DNA from 3 places in the Mesorhizobium sp. M0040 genome. Region 1 is predicted to be linked to each of the others. Evidence: riboswitches for the same ligand, from Rfam matches in the RefSeq annotation. Region 1 holds a riboswitch; each other region holds the start of a gene.

Region 1 (7,562 bases):
TATCAGCATCCTCCTCCAGCACCTGGGTACCGAAGGCGACGATGTTGTCGATATCGGCGGCCGGATCGGCGAGCGCTTCGGGCGAAAAAAGCCATTCGGCGGTAAGTTCGGTCTGCTCCGGGCCAAGCGGCACCAGCCGCACGGTCCTGACATAGTCGACATGGCCGACGACGAACATCGACGGCATGCTGGTGGCATAGGTCTGCCCGGCGGCACGCTCGCCCGGCGTCAGGCCGGAAAAGACCGAGCCGTGGACGCGCCCGTCGCGCGACCAAGTTTCGGCCCCGGCCCGCAAGCCGCCGGCAAATTCCGGCGCGTCATTGTCGGCGTGGCGCGCCCATTCGGGGTCGTCGTGCCGGCCCATCAGGCCGCGGCCATAGATCGGCACCAGCCGCGACAGGTCCTTGTGGACGCCGGGGCAGTGCAGGCACTCGTTGAAATTTTCCCAAAATACCTTCCAGTTGCAGTTTATCACCTTGCGCAGCACATGGCCGCTCAGCAGCGTTTCCAACGGCCAGTTGGCGAGGCTGCCGGATGCCGGATCGAAGGATGTTTCAGCCGAGCCGGCAGCGTCTTCCGCCAGATTGACGAAGACAAAACCGCGCCACACCGAAAGCGCGACCCGGTAGAGCGGATGATCGGCCTTGTCGAAGCCGTCCGGCAGCGATTTCGACGGCACGCGCACCAGATCGCCGTGCAGCGAATAGGACCAGGCATGGTATGGGCAGGTGATGAGCCGCGCCTTCAGCCGTCCTTCGCTCTGCTGGCAAAGCTGCGAGCCGCGATGCCGGCAGGTGTTGTGGAAGGCGCGCAACTCGCCGGTCTCGTCGCGCAGCACGACGACCTCCTGCGTGCCTATGCGGAACGTCCTGAAAGCCAGCGGCTGGGCAAGGTCGGCCTCGCGGCAGACGAGCAGCCAGTTGCGATACCAGATGGCCTCGAGATCGCGCTGATAGGCCGCGATGTCCCAATAGGCTGATGACGGCAGCGTCGGCTCGGCCCGCGTCAGGCCGTTGTAGGGACCGCGCTCATTCGGGCTGGGTTGCATGCCGGCTTCCTCCCCATCCGCCAGCCGACACCCGGCTGCGAAAATTGTCAATCGCGGCGCCGGCCGACCGGGCTTGGCGAGGCGGCGCATTCGCCACACGATCCGGCGGAATTTGGTTTGCCGGGCGCGGCGATTCTGCCTATAGTCACTGATGTCGTCGGTTCCGTTTGGAACCAAGAGGGAATGCGGTGAGGGCAAGTTGTTTGCCCAATGCCGTGGCTGCCCCCGCAACTGTGTGCGGTAGTCCTCTCCATATGCCACTGAAGGTTCGCCTTCGGGAAGGTGGGGAAGGGCGCTGATCCGCGAGCCAGGAGACCTGCCGGCGACAGGAAACTGACTTCTATGCCCTCGGGTGGAGGGCGAAAGGACAAGACATGAATACCGCTTCCGTTTCGCTCGGCGCTTCCGCCTCCTCGCAGTCGCGTCTCATGCAGCTGGCGCTTGCTGCATTCCTCGGCATTTTCGTCATGGGCTTTGTCGGCTTCTCGCATATCGATGCGGTCCACAATGCCGCGCACGACTATCGCCATTCGATGGGCTTTCCCTGCCACTAACAAGGGGCTGACATCATGACACTGTTTCGCAACGTCGTGTTCATCGCGGCGATCGCAGGGCTTGTGGCCGGCGTGGCTCTCGCCTGCATGCAAGCCTATGCCACGGTGCCGCTCATCCTAAAGGCGGAAGTCTACGAACAGGCCGGCGGCGGCCATGACCATGCCGCGGCACCTGCGGCACCGGTTGAAAACGCCGCGGGCACGACGGCTATGAGCAGCGCCGCGCCGGCACCGGCTGAAGCAATGGCTCCGGCGGAAGACGAAGGCTGGGCGCCGGCGGACGGTTTCGAACGCTTCGGCTTCAGCGTCGTTGCCAATATCGTCACCGGCATCGGCTTTGCGCTGGTCCTGGTTGCGGTTTCGGAATTCGCCGGCGGCATCGGCAATTGGCGCCAGGGCCTGTTCTGGGGGCTGGCCGGCTTTGCCGCGTTCACGCTGGCGCCGGGCCTCGGCCTGCCGCCGGAACTGCCGGCGATGCCGTCGGCCGACCTTGTCCAACGCCAGATCTGGTGGTGGGCAACAGTGGTGGCGACAGCGGCCGGTCTCGGCCTTATAGTCTTCCGCAGATCGCTGCCGCTGGTGGCTCTTGCCGTGGCGTTGATCGTTGCGCCGCATATCGTCGGCGCGCCGCAGCCCGATAGCTTCGAGACGGCGATCCCGGAAGGCCTGCACCACCAGTTCGTGGTGGCGGTGACGCTGACCAATCTGGTGTTCTGGCTGGTGCTCGGCGCGGTCGTCGGCGTGGTGCGCGGACGCTTCACGGGCACGGCGACCAGCCTGCGCGACAGCTTTGCCTGACCGCGCTGCCGGGGCACTGACCCTGGTCATCGGCGGTGCGCGCCCCGGAAAGAGCGCGCATGCCGAGAGCCTGGTGACGGTCGGCCCGCTGCCTTGGAGCTATATCGCCACGGCGCAAGCCTATGACGACGAGATGCGCCAGCGCATCGCGCTGCACCGCTCGCGCCGCGGCGCCGGCTGGACGACCATCGATGCGCCGCTCGACCTTGCCGGCGCGATCGGAGCGCTGCCTGACGGCCAGCCGGTGCTGATCGACTGCCTGACGCTGTGGCTGACCAACCATATGCTGGCCGACCATGATGTCGAGGCCGAATGCCGGAGGCTGGCCGATGTGCTGTCGCGGCCGCGTGGGCCGTGGTTCGTGGTGTCCAACGAGGTCGGCCAGGGCATCGTGCCGGACAATGCGCTGGCAAGACGGTTTCGCGACGCCGCCGGCCGGCTGAACCAGGACGTCGCGGCTGTTGCCGGCACCGTGCTTTTGATGGTGGCGGGGCTGCCGCTCAAGGTGAAATGACATGGCTGATACTATCGATCCCAAGGACGAGGAACGCCACCGCGCCAAGATGGCCAAGCGCAAGGCGGTGCAGGACGCCGAGGTCGCGGCCAAGACGGTCGAGAAGGGGCTGCTGATCGTCAACACCGGACCGGGCAAGGGCAAGACCACGGCCGCCTTTGGGCTGGCGCTCAGGATGCTCGGCTATGGCAAGCGCGTCGGCGTCGTTCAGTTCATCAAGGGCAAATGGCACACCGGCGAGAAAGACGCCTTTGCCGCCTTCGGCGACCGTGTCGTCTGGCACGCCATGGGCGAGGGCTTTACCTGGGAGACACAGGATCTGAAGCGCGACATCGCGGCGGCCGAGGCTGCCTGGGCGAAAGCGCTGGAGCTGATGGCCGAGCCGTCGATCAGCCTCGTGGTGCTCGACGAGCTGAACATCGCGCTGCGCTACGACTACCTCGATCTCGAAAAGGTGGTCGCGGCGCTGAAGGCGCGTCGCGAAGGCCTGCATGTCGTCGTCACCGGCCGCAACGCCAAACCGGCACTGGTCGAGGCGGCCGATCTGGTCACCGAGATGGGCGTGACCAAGCACCACTTCTCCGCCGGCGTGAAGGCGCAGCAGGGGATCGAGTTCTGAGGGGGTTGCTGGGGAGGCAGAGGCGCGGTGTCTCGACCTCTCAAGATTTGGGTTCCTCGCCCGCCGCGAAGGGGGGGAGAGGTGGTCGCGAAGCGGCCGGAGAGGGGCTTTCGTAGAGCGCGGTTCCCCTCTCCGTCTCGGCTTGGCCGAGCCACCTCTCCCCACTTTCGTGGGGCGAGGAACCCAAGCTGGAACTAAGCTGCGAACCTTCAAGGCCGAAGGCGCCCTATTTTGTTCTTGCTTTGTGCCGGCAGCTATGCTACTAATTTCGGTATGGTGCTAATTGGCTCCAACGACCCGCCGCATGGTGGGTTTTTGTTTCGCCTGGGATCGGGCGAAGATCACAACAGAATTACGACCGTCGAGATTACCCCAAACAGTGCGATCAGCAGAAAGTCGGCGATCCGGTAGAGTTTCAGTGCCGCCGGATGTCAGGGATAGAGTTCTGGTCGCTTGCGAAGCTGGAGATTGTTCGTGGACCAGGCGGTAATCGTCTATCTTATTCTCAATGATGGTCAGTTTGGTGCCGCTGACGAACGCGAATCCATTTATGCGCTCGAGAATCGGCTAGAGAAAGCTATCGAGGATGCATCGGTCGGCGAGTTTGACGGTGACTTGTTTGGTGAAGGCGAATGCATCCTCTACATGTATGGGCCAAACGCTGAACGACTTTTTGTCGTAGTCGAACCCTTATTGAAATCTTCTCCCGTAGCTGCCGGTGGGTACGCGATCAAAAGGTTTGGCGTGGAAGCCGATCCGAGCGCAAAGGAAGTCCGTGTTACCTGGTAGGTCGGGTTTGCCGACCCATTCGGACGTTCACGCGGCGATGACGATCACCGCGACCACGCCGAACAGCGCGATCAGCAGTAAGTCGGCGACGCGGTAGAGTTTCAGCGCCCGTCGGATGTCGGTGCTCTCGACATCATCGCGCCGGCCGCCTTCGCCCATCAATGCGTCTTCGACCATGACGCCGTCATAGGAACGGGGGCCGGCGAGCGCCAGGCCGAGCGCGCCGGCCATCGCTGCTTCCGGCCAGCCGGCATTGGGCGAGCGGTGTTTTTTCGCATCGCGCCGCACGGCGTGCCAGGCGCCCTTGGCGTCGGCGCCCTTGACCAGGAAAGCGGCGAGTACGATCAGCAGCGCCGTCAGCCGCGACGCCGGCAGGTTGATCCAGTCGTCGAAGCGCGCAGCCGCCCAGCCGAAGGCTTCGTGGCGCGGAGTGCGGTGGCCGATCATCGAATCGGCGGTGTTGGCGGCCTTGTAGGCGACGCCGCCGGCGAGCCCGCCGATACCGATCCAGAAGGCCGGCGCGACGACGCCGTCGGAGAAATTCTCGGCCAGGCTTTCGATCGCGGCGCGGCAGACAGCGGCCCTGTCGAGCTTTTCCGGATCGCGGCCGACGATCCTGGAGACGGCAATGCGGCCCATATCCAGTCCGCCGCTGTCGAGGGCATCGGCGACCGCTTCGACATGCTCGGCCAGGCTCTTCTGCGACAGCAGTGACGTCGCCAGGATTGCGGTAACCAACAAGCCGAGGGGAATGCTCCAAAGCAAGGTTTCGATCCAGAAGGCGAGGGCGGCCGGCACCAGCACGATCACCAGCAGCGCGACGACGCCCCAGCGGCGACGGTGGGCGTCGGAATCAGTGGCGCGGTTGAGCCTGCGGTCGAGAAAGGATATCAGCCTGCCGAACCAGGTGACGGGATGGCCGATGGCATCGAAGAGCCGGGCCGGGTAGCCGAGTACAAGTTCGATGGCCAGCGACAGGAAAGTGATCAGGATCGGCATGAAGTCTCTTGATGGAGTGACGGCGGCAGTGGACCACGGCGGAAGCCTTGGCCGGGCGAGGGCGCTTTTCCCTCACGCGCCGCTGCCTTTCGTCGACCTCTCGACCGGGATCAATCCGCACTCCTACCCGCTTTTCGATTTGCCCGCCACCGCCCTGTCGCGATTGCCGGAAACAGCGCGCAGCCGCGACTTGGCTGAACTCGCGGCAAGCGCCTATGGCGCCCCGTCGGCGGCGAATGTCGCAGCGGCGCCCGGCACGCAGATCCTGTTGCCGCGCGTCGCTTCCCTGGTCAGCCCGGGCACGGCGCTGGTGCTCGGGCCGACTTATGCCGAGCATAGGCGGGCAGCGGCGATCGCCGGCCATGCGGCGGCTGAAGTCGATGATTTCGAAGCCCTGGCGGCGGCCGACCTTGCCGTCGTCGTCAATCCCAACAACCCGGACGGGCGCGTCGTCGAGCGCGAAAGATTGCTTCGACTTGCCGGGACATTACGCGCCAGAGGTGGGCTGCTGGTGGTCGACGAGGCCTTCATGGATGTCGGCCCGCGCAGCGAAAGCCTGGCCGGCGACGTCGACCAGGGCGGCATCGTCGTGCTGCGTTCGTTCGGTAAGTTCTTCGGCCTGGCCGGCCTGCGGCTTGGCTTTGCACTGGCCGATGCGCTGACGGTCGAGCGGCTGGAGGCGCAATTCGGGCCATGGGCGGTTGCCGGGCCGGCGCTCGAATATGGCATAAGGGCGCTTGCCGATACCGGCTGGCAGGCCGGGATGCGGCGCCGTCTGGCCGAGGATGCCGCACGGCTCGATACGCTGTTCGGCCGCTTCGGCGTGCCTGTCGCCGGTGGCACCGCGTTGTTCCGCTATATCAGGCTGGCGGGCGCCGCCGGCCTGTTTTCGGTGCTCGGCCAGCGCGGCATCCTGCTTCGGCATTTCGCCGGCCGGCCGGATGTGCTGCGCGCCGGCCTGCCGGGAGCCGACGAAGAATGGCGGCGGCTCGAATCGGCGCTTGCCGGCTGGGCCTCGCGGCGCGACGATGATGCCAAGGGAGAAACTACCCAATGATCCACGTCTGCTCGCTGTCCAAAGTCGAGGAAACGGTAACGAAGACCGGGGCCGAGCGGCTGCTTTCGCTGCTCGCTGCCGGAACGGAGGTGATGCGACCGGCCTCGATCACCAGGGAAAACCATCTGCATCTGGTCATGCACGACATTGCGGTAGCGCAGGAGGGCATGACCATGCCGGGCGAGGAGCATGTCCTGAACCTGCTCGATTTCGCCCGCCAATGGGATCGGTCGCGGCCGCTGGTGGTGCATTGCTATGCCGGCATCAGCCGCTCGACCGCCTCGGCCTATATCATCGCGGCAGCGCTGGCGCCGAAGCGCGATGAGGCCGAGTTGGCCGAGACGCTGCGCAGGCTGTCGCCCACCGCGACGCCCAATCCGCGGCTGATCGCAATTGCCGACACGCTGCTCGATCGCAGGGGCCGGATGATCGAAGCGATCCAGGCGATCGGGCGCGGCGCAGATGCTTTCGAAGGCACGCCGTTTGCCTTGGGGATCGATGGCTAGAATCGGCCCATCGAGACGGCGCGGCAATCGTGGATCGCCGCACTCTTCGGCCACGGTAACGGCATAGATCCTAGGGTCTCCGCGACGCAGCGGAGACCCTAGGATCCATGCCGTTACATCTGAGCGTCCAAGCCTTCGCTGAATATCAACACAACCCTACGCCAACCAATCCGCCAGCTTTGCCTTGCCCACGTCCCTCAGCAGGCCGATGAAGCCGTCGGCCTGATGCTCGGCGGTCAGCCGGCCTTTTTCGGCGGTGGCAATGCTGGCGTCGCCGACCACGCCATTCGGGTTGAGGTCGCTGGCGATCCAGGCGAAGGCGTGCGTTCCGGTGTGGCGCAGCAGCGAAAATTCCTTTTCGGCGCGGGCGACCTTGGACACGAAATTGTCGGCCTTCCCCATATCGACGAGGTCGGGCCGGAAATGCAGCATCAGCGAGGTCTCGACGTCGCCGCCATGAATGCCGTGGCGGTCCTCGAGCTCGGTGTACATGCCGGCCGGCCGGCCAAAACGCTGCCAACTGGTCTTTACCGCCAGCATCTTTGCCCGCACGCGCAACTCGCGGGTGACGATGCCCATGATCTCTTCATTGCCGCCATGCGAGTTCACGACAATCAGTTTTCGGACGCCGGCGCGCGCGACCGACAGGCCAAGTTCGGTCCACGCCTCGACCAAGGT
Region 2 (7,562 bases), on a different contig from region 1:
GTTTCCCGGTCGCGGGTCGCCTTGAGGATCGCCTTTTCGCTCTTGAGGGTCGTCAGGCCGTTGGCCGGCTCGGAAGTGATGCGGCCGTTTTGCGGTCCCGGTTTCACCGTAGCACCCTTGCCGGCGTCATAAAGGTCGATGATCTCGGCAAGCCGCTCCGGCGTCAAATCCTCAAAAGTATCCCTAAAGATCATCAGCATCGGTGCGTTGACGCAGGCGCCGAGGCATTCGACCTCTTCCCACGACAGCGTGCCCTTGTCGTTGGTGTGGAATTGGTCGTGATGGATCTTCGAGCGGCAGACATCCATCAGCGCTTCCGAGCCGCGCAGCATGCAGGGCGTGGTGCCGCAGACCTGGATATGAGCGCGGGTGCCGACCGGATTGAGCTGGTATTGCGTATAGAAGGTGGCGACTTCCAGCCCACGGATATAGGGCATGTCGAGCATGTCGGAGATCGTCTCGATCGCCGCCTTGGTCACCCAGCCTTCCTGTTCCTGCGCCAGCATCAGCAAGGGAATGATCGCGGACTGTTCGCGCCCCTTCGGATATTTCTTGATCCACTGCTTCGCCGCCGCCGCATTCGCCCGGTTGAAGGCGAAGGAGGCTGGCTGGAGGCTGGCTTCTGCGAGACGGCGGACTGACATTACGATTTCGCTTCTATGTTTCTACTGGTTAGAGCTGTAGGCGCGATAGCAATCCTCGGATCGCCCCAAAACGCATACGAACTCTTCATTTCCACGCTTCAGGCGGATGTATCCGTCATAGCGGCTATACACCCAAGCTATTGGCTTGCAACGATATTCTTCGGGGATCAATGACGCTACGAGGTTGTCATGAACCGCGCAGTTGGACGATGTCGACGGCCGGCCATGGACAAGAATGCCCTCATCCATTGCTGGGGTCTGGGTGCTCAAGCCACGGACTGTAAGCAGATCGCCTTCTGCAATAAGCTTGAACCCCTCTTTGAGAAGATCGGTTGACGAGAGACCCTCACCGGACCCAGCAAGCGACACTTCAGCGGAAGCCGCAAGGCATGCCGCGGCCAGAAACGCCTTTGACGGTCGAGCCATTCCCATCATCACCGATCGACCTCACCAAACACGATGTCGAGTGAACCCAACACGGCGGTGACGTCGGCCAACATGTGGCCGCGACACAAAAAGTCCATGGCCTGGAGATGCGCGAAGCCGGGCGCGCGCAGCTTGCAGCGATAGGGCTTGTTGGTGCCGTCGGAGACGAGATAGACGCCGAACTCGCCCTTCGGTGCCTCGACGGCGGCATAGACCTCGCCGGCCGGCACGCGGTAGCCTTCGGTGTAGAGCTTGAAATGATGGATCAGCGCTTCCATCGAGCGCTTCATCGCCGCGCGCTTCGGCGGCACCACCTTGCCGTCGAGGTTGGATACCGGCCCGCTGCCCTCCTTACCGAGCAACAGGTCGACGCACTGGCGCATGATCTTGGCCGACTGGCGCATCTCTTCCATGCGTACCAGATAACGGTCGAAACAGTCACCGTTCTTGCCAATCGGAATGTCGAAATCCATCTCAGCGTAACATTCATAGGGCTGTGATTTGCGCAGGTCCCAGGGTGCACCCGAGCCGCGCACCATGACGCCCGAAAAACCCCAGGCCCAGGCGTCGGCCAGAGACACCGTCGCGATGTCGACATTGCGCTGCTTGAAGATGCGGTTGCCGGTCAAGAGCGAGTCGAGGTCGTCGAGCGATTTCAGGAACGGGTCGATCCACTTGCCGATGTCCTCGATCAGCTTCTGCGGCAGATCCTGATGCACGCCGCCGGGGCGGAAATAGGCGGCATGCATGCGCGAGCCGCTGGCACGCTCATAGAACACCATCAGCTTTTCGCGTTCGACGAAGCCCCACAGCGGCGGCGTCAGCGCGCCGACATCCATCGCCTGCGTCGTCACGTTGAGGATGTGCGACATGATGCGGCCGATTTCCGAATAGAGCACTCGGATCAACTGGCCGCGCTTCGGCACCTCGATGCCGAGCAGCCGCTCGGCGGCGAGCGCAAAGGCGTGCTCCTGGTTCATCGGCGCGCAATAATCGAGCCGGTCGAGATAGGGCACGGCCTGCAGATAAGTCTTGGCCTCGATCAGCTTTTCCGTGCCGCGGTGCAACAGCCCGATATGCGGATCGACGCGATCGACGACTTCGCCGTCAAGCTCCAGCACGAGGCGCAAAACGCCATGCGCCGCAGGGTGTTGCGGGCCAAAATTGATGTTGAAGTTGCGAACGGAGGTTTCAGCCATTTACTGCTTTGCCTTTTCATCCCCCGGAAGGACGTAATCCGTCCCCTCCCAAGGGCTGAGAAAATCGAAATTGCGGAATTCCTGCTTGAGCTCCACCGGCTCGTAGATGACGCGCTTGGCTTCGTCGTCGTAACGCACCTCGACGAAGCCGGTCAGCGGAAAGTCCTTGCGCAGTGGATGGCCTTCAAAGCCGTAATCGGTCAGAATCCGGCGCAGATCCGGATGGCCTGAAAACAGCACGCCGTAGAGATCGTAGGTCTCGCGCTCGAACCAGTCGGCGCCGGGATAAATTCCGGTGATCGACGGCACCAGCGTCTCTTCGTCGGCCTGGACCTTGATGCGGACGCGGATATTCTGTCTCGGCGACAGCAAATGATAGACCACGTCGAAGCGCTTTGCGCGCGATGGATAATCGGCGCCGCAAACGTCGATGATCGAAATGAACTGGCATTTCGGGTCGTCGCGCAGGAAGGTCACCACCTCGATCAGGTCGCGCGGCTCGACCGAGATGGTGAGTTCGCCATAGGCGAGCACCGCCACGCCGATCCGGCCGATCAGCTTCTCGCCGAGATAGGTCGAGAGGTCATTCAACGCCTGGGTCATGCCGCTCACCGCTCGATCGTGCCGGTGCGGCGGATCTTCTTCTGCAGCAGAAGGATGCCGTAAAGCAGCGCTTCAGCGCTCGGCGGGCAGCCGGGCACGTAGATGTCGACCGGCACGATGCGGTCGCAGCCGCGCACCACCGAATAGGAATAATGATAATAGCCGCCGCCATTGGCGCAGGAGCCCATCGAGATGACGTAGCGCGGCTCCGGCATCTGATCGTAGACCTTGCGCAGCGCCGGCGCCATCTTGTTGGTCAGCGTGCCGGCAACGATCATGATGTCGGACTGACGCGGAGACGCGCGCGGCGCGACACCGAACCTCTCCGAGTCATAGCGCGGCATCGACGTATGGATCATCTCGACCGCGCAGCAGGCGAGACCGAAGGTCATGAACATCAACGAGCCGCTGCGCGCCCAGGTGATCAGCGCCTCGGTCGAGGTGACGAGAAAGCCCTTGTCGGCGAGCTCGTTGTTGATCTCCAGGAAGAATGGATCGTCAGACCCTACCGGCCTGCCGGTGTTGGGGTCGATGAGGCCCTTGGGCTTCGGCGCGACGAGCGTGCCGGAACTGTCGTTCAATCCCATTCCAGCGCTCCTTTTTTCCATTCATAGGCAAAGCCGATGGTCAGCACCGCCAAAAACACCATCATCGACCAGAAACCGAGCATGCCGATCTGACTGAACGACACCGCCCAAGGAAACAGGAAGGCCACCTCCAGATCGAAGATGATGAACAGGATCGATACCAGGTAGAAGCGGATATCGAACTTCATGCGGGCGTCGTCGAACGAGTTGAAGCCGCACTCATAGGCCGAAAGCTTTTCCGGATCGGGGTTGCGGTAGGCCACCAGGAAGGGTGCGGCGAGCAGCGCCAGCCCGACGATCAGCGCCACGCCGATGAACAGGACGATGGGCAGGTACGAACCTAAAAGTGCGTTCATGCTGCAGTTTCCGTTGGCGGCCAATCCACTCTGATTACAGCACCGGACCCACTTGCGGAAGCGTGACAGTTTAACCACTGAACCGTTTTAAGGGGGCTCTATGCTGCAACGCGGCGAGGGTTAGCGCAGCGCTTTCGGCGAAGCAAGTCAAACCTTGTTCAAATCGCGGTGCTGGACGGGCATATCCGGGAAAACTGGTCCGATCCGCTCCTGTTTGATTTCCTGCACTTTTTACTCCACTTTTCTCTCCTGACATGGATGCCGCCAAAACCCTGCTAGCATGGCACGGAATCGTAGGTCATTTTCTCTGTCTAAAATTGTCCGGATGCCGCCTTCATGAAGGAAAAAATCTCGCTTGCCACGGCCCGCCGCATCGCGCTGGCGGCACAGGGATTCAATGACCCCCGACCCGCCGGTACACCCGACCGCCGGCATCTGGCCCGCGTGCTTGCCCGTACCGGCCTGCTGCAGATCGATTCCGTCAGCGCCGTGGTGCGCGCCCACTATATGCCGCTCTATTCGCGGCTTGGCCCCTACAAGCTGGCGCTGCTCGACGACGCCGCCGTAACGCGCAAGCGCATGGTCTTCGAGTATTGGGCGCATGAAGCCTCGTTCTTGCCGGTCGAGACCTATCCGCTGATGCGCTGGCGCATGCAGCGGGCCGAACGCGGCGACGAAATGTACAGCGGACTGGCCAAATGGGGCCGCGAGCACGCCGCCTATATCGAAGACATCTATCGCGAGGTCGCCGAACGAGGCCCGATCGCGGCGTCGGCTTTCGAAGGGCAGAAGGGTTCGGGCGGCTGGTGGGGCTGGAGCCATGCAAAGCACGCCTTCGAATGGCTGTTCTGGGCCGGCCGCATCACCACGGCGCATCGCCGCGGCTTCGAACGGTTCTACGATCTGCCGGAGCGCGTGCTGCCGCCAACAATACTGAGTCTGCCAACGCCCTCCCCCGAAGACGCTCACCGCGAATTGCTGCGCATCTCGGCCCGTGCCCACGGCATCGCCACGGCAGGCGACCTGCGCGACTATTTCCGCCTCTCGCCCGCCGACATCAAGGGCCGCATCGAGGAGCTGGTCGAGGCCGGCGAGCTGTTGCCGGTGAGCGTCGACGGCTGGAACAAAACAGCCTATCTCCACAAGGACGCCCGTTTGCCGCGCAAGATCGAGGCGCGCGCCTTGCTCGCGCCGTTCGATCCCGTCGTCTTCGAACGATCGCGCACCGAGCGGTTGTTCGATTTCCACTACCGCATCGAGATCTACACGCCGGCCGAAAAGCGCCGGTATGGCTATTATGTGCTGCCATTCCTGCTCGGCGACAGCATCGTCGGGCGTGTCGACCTCAGGGCCGACCGCCCGGCCGGCGTATTGCGCGTCCATGCCGCCTATGCGGAGCCCGGCGCCCCGCCACAAACCGCTGCCGAACTCTTCGAGGAATTGAAGCAGATGCAGGGCTGGCTCGGGCTTGAGCGCATCGAGGTGACAGCTGCCGGCGACCTTGGCCAGCCGCTAGCGGATATCGCCGCGTCATAGACGTGCGTTGACACGACTGCCTCCACAAGCCTAAATCCGTTCCAGACGGTCCCCTGCCCGCAACGGCAGGGGCCAAGAGGGAATGCGGTGCGAAATCTCGATTTCAAATCCGCGGCTGTCCCCGCAACTGTAAGCGACGAGCCTCGGCCGAAAACCACTGGGATATTCCCGGGAAGGCGGCACCCAGGCGATGACCCGCGAGCCAGGAGACCTGCCGTCTAGGACATAAGAATCCGATCGCCTGGCGGGTTTTCCGGGCAAGGAGCCTGATTTGGAACGCGACAGCAGTTTTCCGGCTGAGACAGCGGATTTATTGTCCGGCCATGGTGATTCCCCGGCCGGCGTTACCGTCATCGTCTGCTCGTCCTGCCGTGACGAGACCGGTTCGGACGCTCATCCGCGCGCCGGCGAACTGCTCGCAGAGGACACGCGCCGCGCCGCTTCCAGCGAAAACATCAAAATCCGTACCGTCGAATGCCTCGGCAATTGCAAGCGCCGGCTCAGCGCGGCCATGCTGCGCGACGGCTGCTGGAGTTACGTCTTCGGTGATCTGACCACGACCAGCGGCGCCGATCTCGTCACCGGGGCAAAGCTGTTCGCCACCTCGACGGATGGGCTCATTCCATGGCGCGGCCGTCCCGATTGCCTGAAGCGCGGCCTGGTTGCCCGCATCCCTCCCCTTGACCTTTTGAAGGACCTGACATGACCGCTGCCTCCCTTTCGCGCGTTCCCTGCACCGTGGTCACCGGCTTTCTCGGCGCCGGCAAGACGACGTTGATCCGCCATTTGCTCGAAAACGCCAAAGGCAAGCGCCTGGCCATCATCGTCAACGAGTTCGGCGACATCGGCATCGACGGCGAGATCCTGAAGGGCTGCGCCATCGACACCTGCCCCGAGGAAAACATCGTCGAGCTGGCCAATGGTTGCATCTGCTGCACCGTCGCCGATGATTTCGTCCCGGCGCTGGACCAGATCCTGTCGCTGACGCCGAGGGTCGACCACATCCTGATCGAGACATCCGGCCTCGCTTTGCCCAAGCCGCTGGTCCAGGCCTTCCAGTGGCCGTCGGTGAAAAGCCGCGTGACGGTGGACGGCGTCATTGCCGTGGTCGACGGACCGGCGCTGGCTGATGGCCGCGTAGCCAACGACATGGACGCCCTGCAGGCCCAGCGCGCGCAGGACGAGACGCTCGACCATGACGATCCGGTCGAGGAAGTGTTCGAAGACCAGCTCGCCTGCGCCGACCTGATCATCCTGTCGAAGAGCGACCTGATGGACGCAGCCGGCTCGGTCCGTGCCAATGCCGTCATCGGCAAGCACGTTGCTCGGGCGGTGAAGATCGTGCCGACTTCGCAAGGCAAGGTCGACCCGTCGGTGCTGCTCGGCCTCGGCCTCGCCGTCGAGGACGACATCGAGAACCGCAAGACCCACCACGACGACGAGCTCGACCACGAACATGACGATTTTGACTCGTTCGTCATCGACATCACGTCTGTGTCCAACCCGGACGAGCTCGCACAACGGGTCGCCACGGCGGCGGAGGAAGAAAACGTGTTGCGCGTCAAGGGTTTCGTCGAAGTCGGCGGCAAGCCGATGCGGCTCCTGCTGCAGGCCGTCGGTCCGCGCGTCAACCACTATTACGACCGCGCCTGGACCGCCGAAGACGACCGCCGCTCGCGCCTGGTCGTCATCGGCCTGAAAGGGCTGAACCGCCCGGCCATCGAGCGTATCCTCGCCGGCTGACCCGGGTACGAGCCGCGATGCACATCCTCACCACCACATCCGCCTCGCTCGACGATCTCGCCGAGCCTGTCGATCTCAGGCAAACGCCTGCGGATGTCGTGGCGCTGTCCTTCACCGACAGCGACCTGGCCGGGCTGGCGGCGGCGTGGAAGGCAGATGCGCACCGCCTGCCGTCGATGCGGCTCGCCGCCTTGCGCGACCTGCGCCATCCGATGTCCGTCGACCTGTGGATCGACAGTGTCGCCCGCCACGCCAAGGTCATTCTGGTCCGCATCCTCGGCGGCTACGAGTGGTGGCGCTATGGCTGCGACCAGCTCGCCGTTATCGCGCGAAATCGCGGTATCAAGCTGGCGCTGCTGCCCGGCGAGAGCCACGACGAGGATTTGCGGCTGATCGAAGGCTCGACGCTGCCGCGCGAGGAGTTGGACGGCCTGCTTGGCTATTTCCGCGAGGGCGGACCGGCGAATA
Region 3 (7,562 bases), on a different contig from region 1:
TGGAGTCGGCGAGGACCTCATGCGTCTCTCGGTGGGTCTTGAAGACGCCGATGACCTAATCGCCGACCTGCGGCGGGCTCTGGACGCCCTGTGATGACCTGTGGTCCGGCCAGTCCTGCACTCGCGTACAAACCCGGAGCCTTGCCATGGCATTCCTGAGCGGCCTTTCCGCGTTTCCCATCACGCCGACCGATCGGGACGGCCGCGTCGATACCGTTGCTCTGCGCAAGCTGATTGCCAGGCTTTGCGCCGCTCAGGTCGATTCCATCGGTCTTCTCGGCAGCACCGGCACATACATGTATCTGACGCGCGAGGAACGGCGACGGGCGCTCGCCGAGACCTTGGACGAAACCGGGGGACAAATGCCGGTCGTGGTGGGTGTGGGCGCGCTGCGCACCGACGAAGCAGTGAGGCTCGCGCAGGACGCTAAGGCCCTTGGGGCTGCCGCGGGGTTGCTTGCCGCCGCCTCTTACACCCCGCTCACTGATGACGAGGTGTTCGAACATTTCTCCACGGTGGCGCGCGAAAGTGGCCTTCCGATCGTCATCTACGACAATCCAGGAACGACGCATTTCCGTTTCACCCTAGCACTCGTCAGCCGCCTGGCAAAGGTGCGGGGGATCGTCGCTATCAAGAATCCGACAGACAAGGGCGATGCGATCAAGAGCCATCTGGCCGACCAGAGGCGCACTGTGCCGGAAGGGTTCTCGATCGGCTACAGCGGCGACTGGAACGCTGCAGAGGCCATGATCGCTGGCGCTGACACATGGTACAGCGTCCTCGCGGGCATCCTGCCCGAGGTCTGCACAAAGATCGTCACAGCGGCGCAGCAGGGCGATGCGGCCGAAGCGCGACGGATCGATGCCGCGCTTGCGCCGCTCTGGAGCCTCTTCAAGGAGTTCTCGAGCCTTCGCGTCGTCTATGCACTTGCCGAATTGCTCGACATTTGCCGTGCCGACCCCCCGCGTCCCATCCTGCCTCTGCCCTCAGCAGCGAAGCGCCAGATCGCCGCCGCGTTGGAACGCTTGCCATCGGATGTCAACCGGTGAACAGCGAACCCGGCGGCCAGTGAAGGAACCTGTCATGTATGTACCCGCGCATTTCGATGAACCGAGCCGAGAAGTCCTTTACGAACTGATCGAGAACAGCGCACTTGGCATGCTGATAACCCATGGAGGAGCGGTCTCGACGCCAATCACATCCCCTTCGAACTCGACACGTCACAGGGAGAAAACGGTTCCCTTTATTCCTGCGCGATTAGTACACGTGCCGAAGGAAAGTGCACTTTCTCGCTCGAGTGACTTATTTCAAAGGATGTGATCGCGTTTTGGCACATTCACGGCCCACATGCGGCAGCCGCTAACTCACCACATGGTGAGCAACCAGGAAACCTTCCGGCCTACACTTTCTCCCGGAGCGCGCGTGCTGCAGCAACCATGTTCATGAGGGCAGGGCGGACCTCCTCCCACTTGCGGGTTTTGAGGCCACAGTCCGGGTTTACCCACAGTTGGGCATCGGACAGTCGCTCGCGGGCAAGCATGACGAGATCCGAAATCTCGCCGACTTCCGGGACCCGTGGTGAGTGAATGTCGTAGACTCCGGGCCCGATTTCATTCGGATATTTGGAGCTCGTGAAGGCGTCCAGCAGTTCCATTTTCGAGCGCGACGTCTCAATCGAAATGACATCCGCATCCATTTCAGCGATCGCGTCGATGATCTCGTTGAACTCCGAATAGCACATGTGGGTATGGATTTGAGTCGCGTCCTTTACACCCGTTGAAGCGATCCGGAAGCATTCGACAGCCCAGTCGAGATAGTCGTTCCAATCAGACTGGCGCAGTGGCAATCCTTCGCGAAACGCGGCCTCATCGATCTGGATCATCCTTGCGCCGGACCATTCGAGATCCGTCACTTCGTCGCGGATGGCGAGCGCGATCTGGCGGCATGCTTCGGAGCGGGGTACGTCGTCGCGAACAAATGACCAGTTGAGAATGGTCACTGGGCCTGTGAGCATTCCCTTCACAGGGTTTTCCGTAAGCGACTGGGCGAACTGCCACCAGCGCAGCGTCATCGGATTGGGCCTCGATACGTCGCCGAAGATGATGGGGGGGCGCACGTAACGCGACCCATAGCTCTGCACCCAGGCATGCTGGGTGAAGGCGAAGCCGGACAGCTGCTCGCCGAAATGCTGTACCATGTCGTTTCGTTCGAACTCACCGTGCACCAGCACGTCCAGCCCGATCTCTTCCTGCCAGCGAATTGCAGCCTCGATCTCCTTCTTCAGGAAGGTCTCGTAGTCGACATAGCTCAGCTGGTCCTTCGCATGAGCGGCCCGCGCCCTGCGTACCTGCGGCGTCTGCGGGAAGGACCCGATGGTCGTCGTCGGGAACGGCGGCAGCCCGAGCGTGCCGGCCTGGACTCTGGAGCGCTCGGCAAAAGCGCTCTCTCGTCGCTTCATGCTGTCGTCAATGCTGGCGATCCGCCCCTCAACCAGCGGGTCATGGATCTTCGTGGATGTCACGCGAGTGGCGGCAGCCTCGGCAGACGCTTTCAACGCGCCTGCCACCGCATCCCTGCCTTGGGACAGGGCCCGGGCAAGCAACACCAACTCGTCGGTCTTCTGGGCCGCGAAGGCGAGCCACGACCTGATGTCCGCGTCGAGTTCCGTCTCCATGCGGAGGTCGATCGGCACATGCAGCATCGAGCAAGAAGGCGCGATCTCGACGCGGTCCAAGGGCCAGCCGGCGACGATCGGTTTGATGCGGTCGAGAATGGCGGGCAGGTTCGCACGCCAGACGTTGCGGCCATCGATCAAGCCAAGCGAGAGCACCAGATCCTTCGGTGCGAGCCGACCCACCGTTTCCAGCTGCTCGGGAGCGCGCACGAGATCAATATGCAGCCCGGCCAGGGGCAGAGAAACCGCGGTTTCGAGATTGTCTCCCAGCGGCCCGAAATAGGTAGCCAGCATGATCTTCAGCTCGGGCGCGGCTTTCGACAGCTGGCCATAGGCGAATTCGAACGCAGCTCGTTCGTTCGGGTTCAGATCGAGGACAAGCGCTGGCTCATCGATCTGCACCCAGTCGGCTCCAGACAGCTTCAGCCTCTGCAGGAGTTGCTCGTAGACGGGCAGCAGCCGCGGCAGGAGCGCGATGGGATCGAATCCTTCGGCAGGCGATTTCGCCAGCTTGAGGAAGGTGATCGGTCCAAGGATGACTGGGCGTGTGTGAACGCCGAGAGCTTTAGCCTCGATGAAGTAATCGACCGGTTTCGTCGACGAGAGGGCGAACGTCTGATCATCGTTGAGTTCCGGCACAATGTAGTGATAGTTGGTGTCAAACCACTTGGTCATTTCCATCGCGGTTACATCAGACCGATGAGCCGCCTGCTGGTGACCAGCGTGTCGACAATCCTCCGTCTGACCCTGGTTGCCCCGCGCCATTGCGAAGTAGATGTCAAGTGGAACCTCGCCGCTATTCCAGCCGTAACGGGATGGAACGGCGCCGACCATGGCTGCGGTGTCGAGCACATGGTCGTAGAGCGAGAAGTCGTTCGACGGGATTTTCGACACGCCGCGATCGTGCTGCTCCTCCCAGCTAGCGGCACGGAGCGCCTTCGCGGTCGTGAGAAGGTCGGCAGCGGACGATTTTCCGGACCAGTAGCTTTCAAGCGCGAATTTCAGTTCTCGCCGACGACCGAAGCGGGGCACGCCGAGCGTTGCTACAGGAATTTGCTGAGAGACAGTCATGCCAGACCCCGATGGTTGGGGCGTCGGTGACAAGGAAGGCGCTAGCAGGCCGGCACGAACGCCAGGCTGCAGCGGCCACCGAGACACCCCGCCCGTGGACGTAATTCGCCGTGGCAGGTCTCCTGGCTCGCGGGGTCATAGCCTCTACCCGTCTTCCCAAGGCTATTCGCCTCAGTGACATGAGTGGGGTTGGCTCGCCGCTAACAGTTGCGGGGGCAGCGCCGGCATCGCACCGGCTTCCCTCTTAGCTCCGCTGCGGCAGCGCCGTACGGAGAACCACGACGCGGGAGACAATTACAGCAGTTCGCTTCTTTGTCAACGCCGCATAAAGAAATGTTTATGTCGTTATGTTAAATTTCCGTTGGCATGTTCCAAAGGTCGCCTCGAAAGCGAAATGGAAGCCTTGAGCGGCCGGTAAATCAAAGCAATGACGCACGGCGCCGTTGTCCAGGAGGATAGGAGTTCGTCGGCTGCCGGCAGCAAACATACCGGCAAGCGCCGTGGTGCTGCTTAGCGCATCATGCGAACCACCTCGGCGTCGAACTTCGGCTCCGAGGTTCCGACCGCTTCGTTGGTGATCTGCTCGCGACCATATTCGGCTCAATGGCGAGGCTGTTGCCCATGTGGAAGCTGTTGGCCGTGATGCCCTCGGTGATATGACACAACGATTTCGGGGGGAGCACACCGAGGCCAGGCGCAGCGGCGTGTTGCGAAGTGATCGAGGCCAATGTCTCGAACTGCTTGTTCGCAGCCCACCGGCTCAAGGTAACCCGGCTCAAACCACCGGGCCAGCTCAAGTCCTGTCCAAATGAGGCCTGAGCGGCAAATCGTCGTGCACGCGCACGGTTTGGCGTTCGATCTTGTGATGCGTCTTGGGCGGACAATCGCCACGGTGCAGCGCGCAGAAGCGGTCCCCAATTGGGAAACCGAGGGCGGTGAGGGCAAGCCAGCGCCACAGGCGGAAGCGGACTTGGACCTGTTTGCCCTGCTGGACCACAAGTTCGCGACACAGGGCCTCAAGGAGAAGACCAAGAGTGATTATGCGCGGGACCTCGCCAAATTCATCAAAAGCAGCGGGCAGTCAAAGTTCGGCGCCGATTGACATGGAGATAGCCATCGCGGCGGACCGCCCAGGCGGACCGCAAGCCGGAATACAACCGGGTGCAGGCGGCCAACCTCGTCCACAAGATGGCGTCGGGCACACACCGGCGATGGGAGAGCGGACCGTGGAGTGCAGGAACTTCACGCCTATCCACGCTCCCGTGGACGTGTCCTGCGGCACATCGGCAGCGATATTGAGGAGGCAGTTGAGCTTCTGGTCGAGCACTCTTACCTGCCACTACCTACGCTTAACGTCATCTCGTACTGAAAACGCACCACGCAAGGTCGAGATGTAACATGCGCCCTTCGTGGATGGTTCTAAGCTTCCTCGGGCGCGGTCAATCTGTGATAACGGTCGCTTGGAACCTCCATCACCGCGACGCGATCAAGGTTGGCGTATCGCGCTCGGTAGTAACCTTCTTCCTCCACTTCGGCGAAACTACACTGGGGAACGTCAAAGGTCGCAGCTTCCAATCCGAAGAAAGTCGTAGCGGTTTCCTCATCCAAGAAGTTCCACTCATCTTCTCCGTCGTCATATGTGACGCGAACATAGGAGGCCATGCGCACGGCTTCCTGATCACCCATCTCTGCGATGATGGCATCGCATTCTTTCTTCAGCTTTCCTGAAACCTCACCCTTATCCCAGTCATCCAAAGCCCGATAGATTTCTGGATGATAATACTCTGGCATCTCCTCTACATCGTCACCGATAAGCTCAATGGTGCGGACATATTGCGGATTTATCAAGAGTATTTTGTTGTCAAGGCTCCAACAATACAGCCATGGCCTGCTTGTGTTATTTCTACGCAGATTATGAAGTTCCTTCAACTGACGTAAAATCGATTCACGCGCCTTTTCATCGATAGGATATTGGCGGCTGCCAAGAGTCGTCTTGATTCTGAGCGTGCCGTATCGCGTTTCGGCATCGGCAATTGCAAACGGGCTCGTGCGCCACTCCTCGACATCAATCTTCCAGCCCAGCAGCTCCTCGACCGTGCATTTCAACGTGAGACAAAGGTCCTTGATCTGCTCGACGTTCAACTGCGTTTTGCCTGTTTCCCAACGGGCCACAGTCTGTTGCGTCGTTGCCATCTGCTCTGCCAAATCTTTTTGAGTCATGCCCAGTCGAACCCTAAGCTCTTTCATGTTCATAACTCACCTCGCGTGTTCAACACACGCATTGTGGATGAATTAATCTAACACGTCAAGCGTGTTCAAAAATCGCAGCATGTGTTTTTAGGGCGTCTTCGAGGCTCCGGCAGCCGTTCGTGACCACTTGCGCAAGACACAGGGCTGGTACACAGCACGAATGGGCGATCAAAAATTACTGCTGCGATGCTCGTCATCAGCCAAGCTGCCGCCGCACCTTCCACTAGGGTGCCAAGGTTCGAAATGAGTGCAGCCGACCATAGCGAACGGAAGGTCTTGTGCTCAAAAGGAACGAGTGAAGATGTTCTCTTCGCCATTGTGGGAAGCCTCGGGATTGACCGCGGGGCTGGATTTGTTTCGCCTCACTCAACCATGGCCTCGCCGTACAAGCCAAGCTGCCACAGTGCGCGCCTGCTAACCCAGAAAACTTGGCGGCCTTACAGGCATGCGCAGGACGCGCGAAGCCGCTCAAATCTCCCCAGATGGGTCAGCCATCGAAGACCGGCATCACTTGCCCGTTGAGCGGCTATACGATAATGCTCCGCGCTAAGCAGGAAGCGCCAAAAATTCGAGCGGCGACTTCATTCTCCTATTCAGGAAGGAACTATGAGGCGGCAGACGCGACCATTCACCGTGGAAGTCAAACAAAAGCGCAATTATGAAAAATCCGCACGTTCCATCTGGGGCAATTTCGACATCGCCGCGGCGATGGCCGAAACAACAAACGAAGTCGAGCCGTTAAATCGTCAGCTTGTTGACTCTACTGTAGTGGCCCTTGATGCTGAACCTTTGCACAAACCTCGAGTGGAGCATTTCATGGCCAATCCCCTGGAAACCGAGTCAGCAGTAGTTCATAGCGAACCGGCAGACAAAGCGGAAACGCCAAAACCGAAGACGAGAGCGCGGCGGTCGAGGAAGCCAGAAGCTGAGGCGAGCGCGCCTGCCCGCAAGGAGGGCGCCAAGCCGATATCCGCGACCACTGAAGCACCGCCGTCAGCGCGAACAGGCCGAAAGAGCTACTCCGCGAAGGATCGTGCCCAGAAGCTGGCGCAGATCGAGACCTCGATCGGCGGCGGCGCTACTCTCAAGAGCGCGGTGAAGCAAGCCGGCATCTCGGAACAGACATATTATCTTTGGAAGAAGGCGGCGGCGCCGGCGGCGGACAGTGACGGGCTGAAGGATCTCGTCGCGCTCGAGGAAGAAAACAAGCGGCTAAAGAGCCTGCTTGCCGATCGTCTCCGCAAGGAGAATGCGGAACTGAAGAAAAGGCTCGGGCTGGATTAAGGAGGGTGGGCAGCTGGTTCTTGGCTCGCCACCTACAGCAATCCCGCCTGCTCCGCCTCTCTGCGCAAATTCTGGCGTGGCCTTGGGCCGATCTGCTGGATGACCAGCCCGGCTGCCAGCGAGCCGAGATCGCCGCAATCCTTGAGGCTGCGGCCTTGCGTGTAGCCGTAGAGGAAGCCGGCGGCGTAGAGGTCGCCGGCGCCGGTGGTGTCGACCAGCTCGCGGATCCTGGTCGCATTGATGGTCACGGTCTCGTCGCCGCGCACGATCACCGAGCCCTTTT

Evidence for each region. A riboswitch is a leader RNA that binds a small molecule or an ion and turns the genes downstream of it on or off. The one in region 1 is predicted to bind cobalamin.
Region 2: linked by a shared signal. The riboswitch ahead of NKJ91_RS28860 (DUF1636 family protein) and the one ahead of NKJ91_RS04735 (CbtB domain-containing protein) in region 1 are both predicted to bind cobalamin.
Region 3: linked by a shared signal. The riboswitch ahead of metE (5-methyltetrahydropteroyltriglutamate--homocysteine S-methyltransferase) and the one ahead of NKJ91_RS04735 (CbtB domain-containing protein) in region 1 are both predicted to bind cobalamin.

Annotation. Positions count from the first base shown of each region.
Region 1 is NZ_JAMYVA010000003.1:295,080-302,641, reverse strand. It holds gene NKJ91_RS04740 (aromatic ring-hydroxylating oxygenase subunit alpha) at 1-1,048, opposite strand, end outside; cobalamin riboswitch at 1,190-1,386, shown strand; gene NKJ91_RS04735 (CbtB domain-containing protein) at 1,423-1,602, shown strand; gene NKJ91_RS04730 (CbtA family protein) at 1,618-2,400, shown strand; gene cobU (bifunctional adenosylcobinamide kinase/adenosylcobinamide-phosphate guanylyltransferase) at 2,393-2,914, shown strand; gene cobO (cob(I)yrinic acid a,c-diamide adenosyltransferase) at 2,916-3,533, shown strand; gene NKJ91_RS04715 (hypothetical protein) at 4,008-4,322, shown strand; gene cbiB (adenosylcobinamide-phosphate synthase CbiB) at 4,350-5,321, opposite strand; gene cobD (threonine-phosphate decarboxylase CobD) at 5,320-6,378, shown strand; gene NKJ91_RS04700 (tyrosine phosphatase family protein) at 6,375-6,884, shown strand; gene NKJ91_RS04695 (creatininase family protein) at 7,041-7,562, opposite strand, start outside.
Region 2 is NZ_JAMYVA010000055.1:24,658-32,219, forward strand. It holds gene nuoE (NADH-quinone oxidoreductase subunit NuoE) at 1-644, opposite strand, end outside; gene NKJ91_RS28835 (NADH-quinone oxidoreductase subunit D) at 1,079-2,269, opposite strand; gene NKJ91_RS28840 (NADH-quinone oxidoreductase subunit C) at 2,270-2,872, opposite strand; gene NKJ91_RS28845 (NuoB/complex I 20 kDa subunit family protein) at 2,878-3,459, opposite strand; gene NKJ91_RS28850 (NADH-quinone oxidoreductase subunit A) at 3,450-3,815, opposite strand; gene NKJ91_RS28855 (winged helix-turn-helix domain-containing protein) at 4,152-5,351, shown strand; cobalamin riboswitch at 5,381-5,584, shown strand; gene NKJ91_RS28860 (DUF1636 family protein) at 5,623-6,057, shown strand; gene cobW (cobalamin biosynthesis protein CobW) at 6,054-7,094, shown strand; partial or broken gene NKJ91_RS28870 (cobaltochelatase subunit CobN) at 7,112-7,562, shown strand, end outside.
Region 3 is NZ_JAMYVA010000056.1:14,188-21,749, forward strand. It holds gene NKJ91_RS28935 (trans-sulfuration enzyme family protein) at 1-94, shown strand, start outside; gene NKJ91_RS28940 (dihydrodipicolinate synthase family protein) at 147-1,049, shown strand; gene metE (5-methyltetrahydropteroyltriglutamate--homocysteine S-methyltransferase) at 1,400-3,745, opposite strand; cobalamin riboswitch at 3,841-4,041, opposite strand; gene NKJ91_RS28950 (hypothetical protein) at 4,593-4,847, shown strand; gene NKJ91_RS28955 (helix-turn-helix transcriptional regulator) at 5,165-5,998, opposite strand; gene NKJ91_RS28960 (MFS transporter) at 6,061-6,312, opposite strand; gene NKJ91_RS28965 (transposase) at 6,602-7,279, shown strand; gene NKJ91_RS28970 (adenosine kinase) at 7,312-7,562, opposite strand, start outside.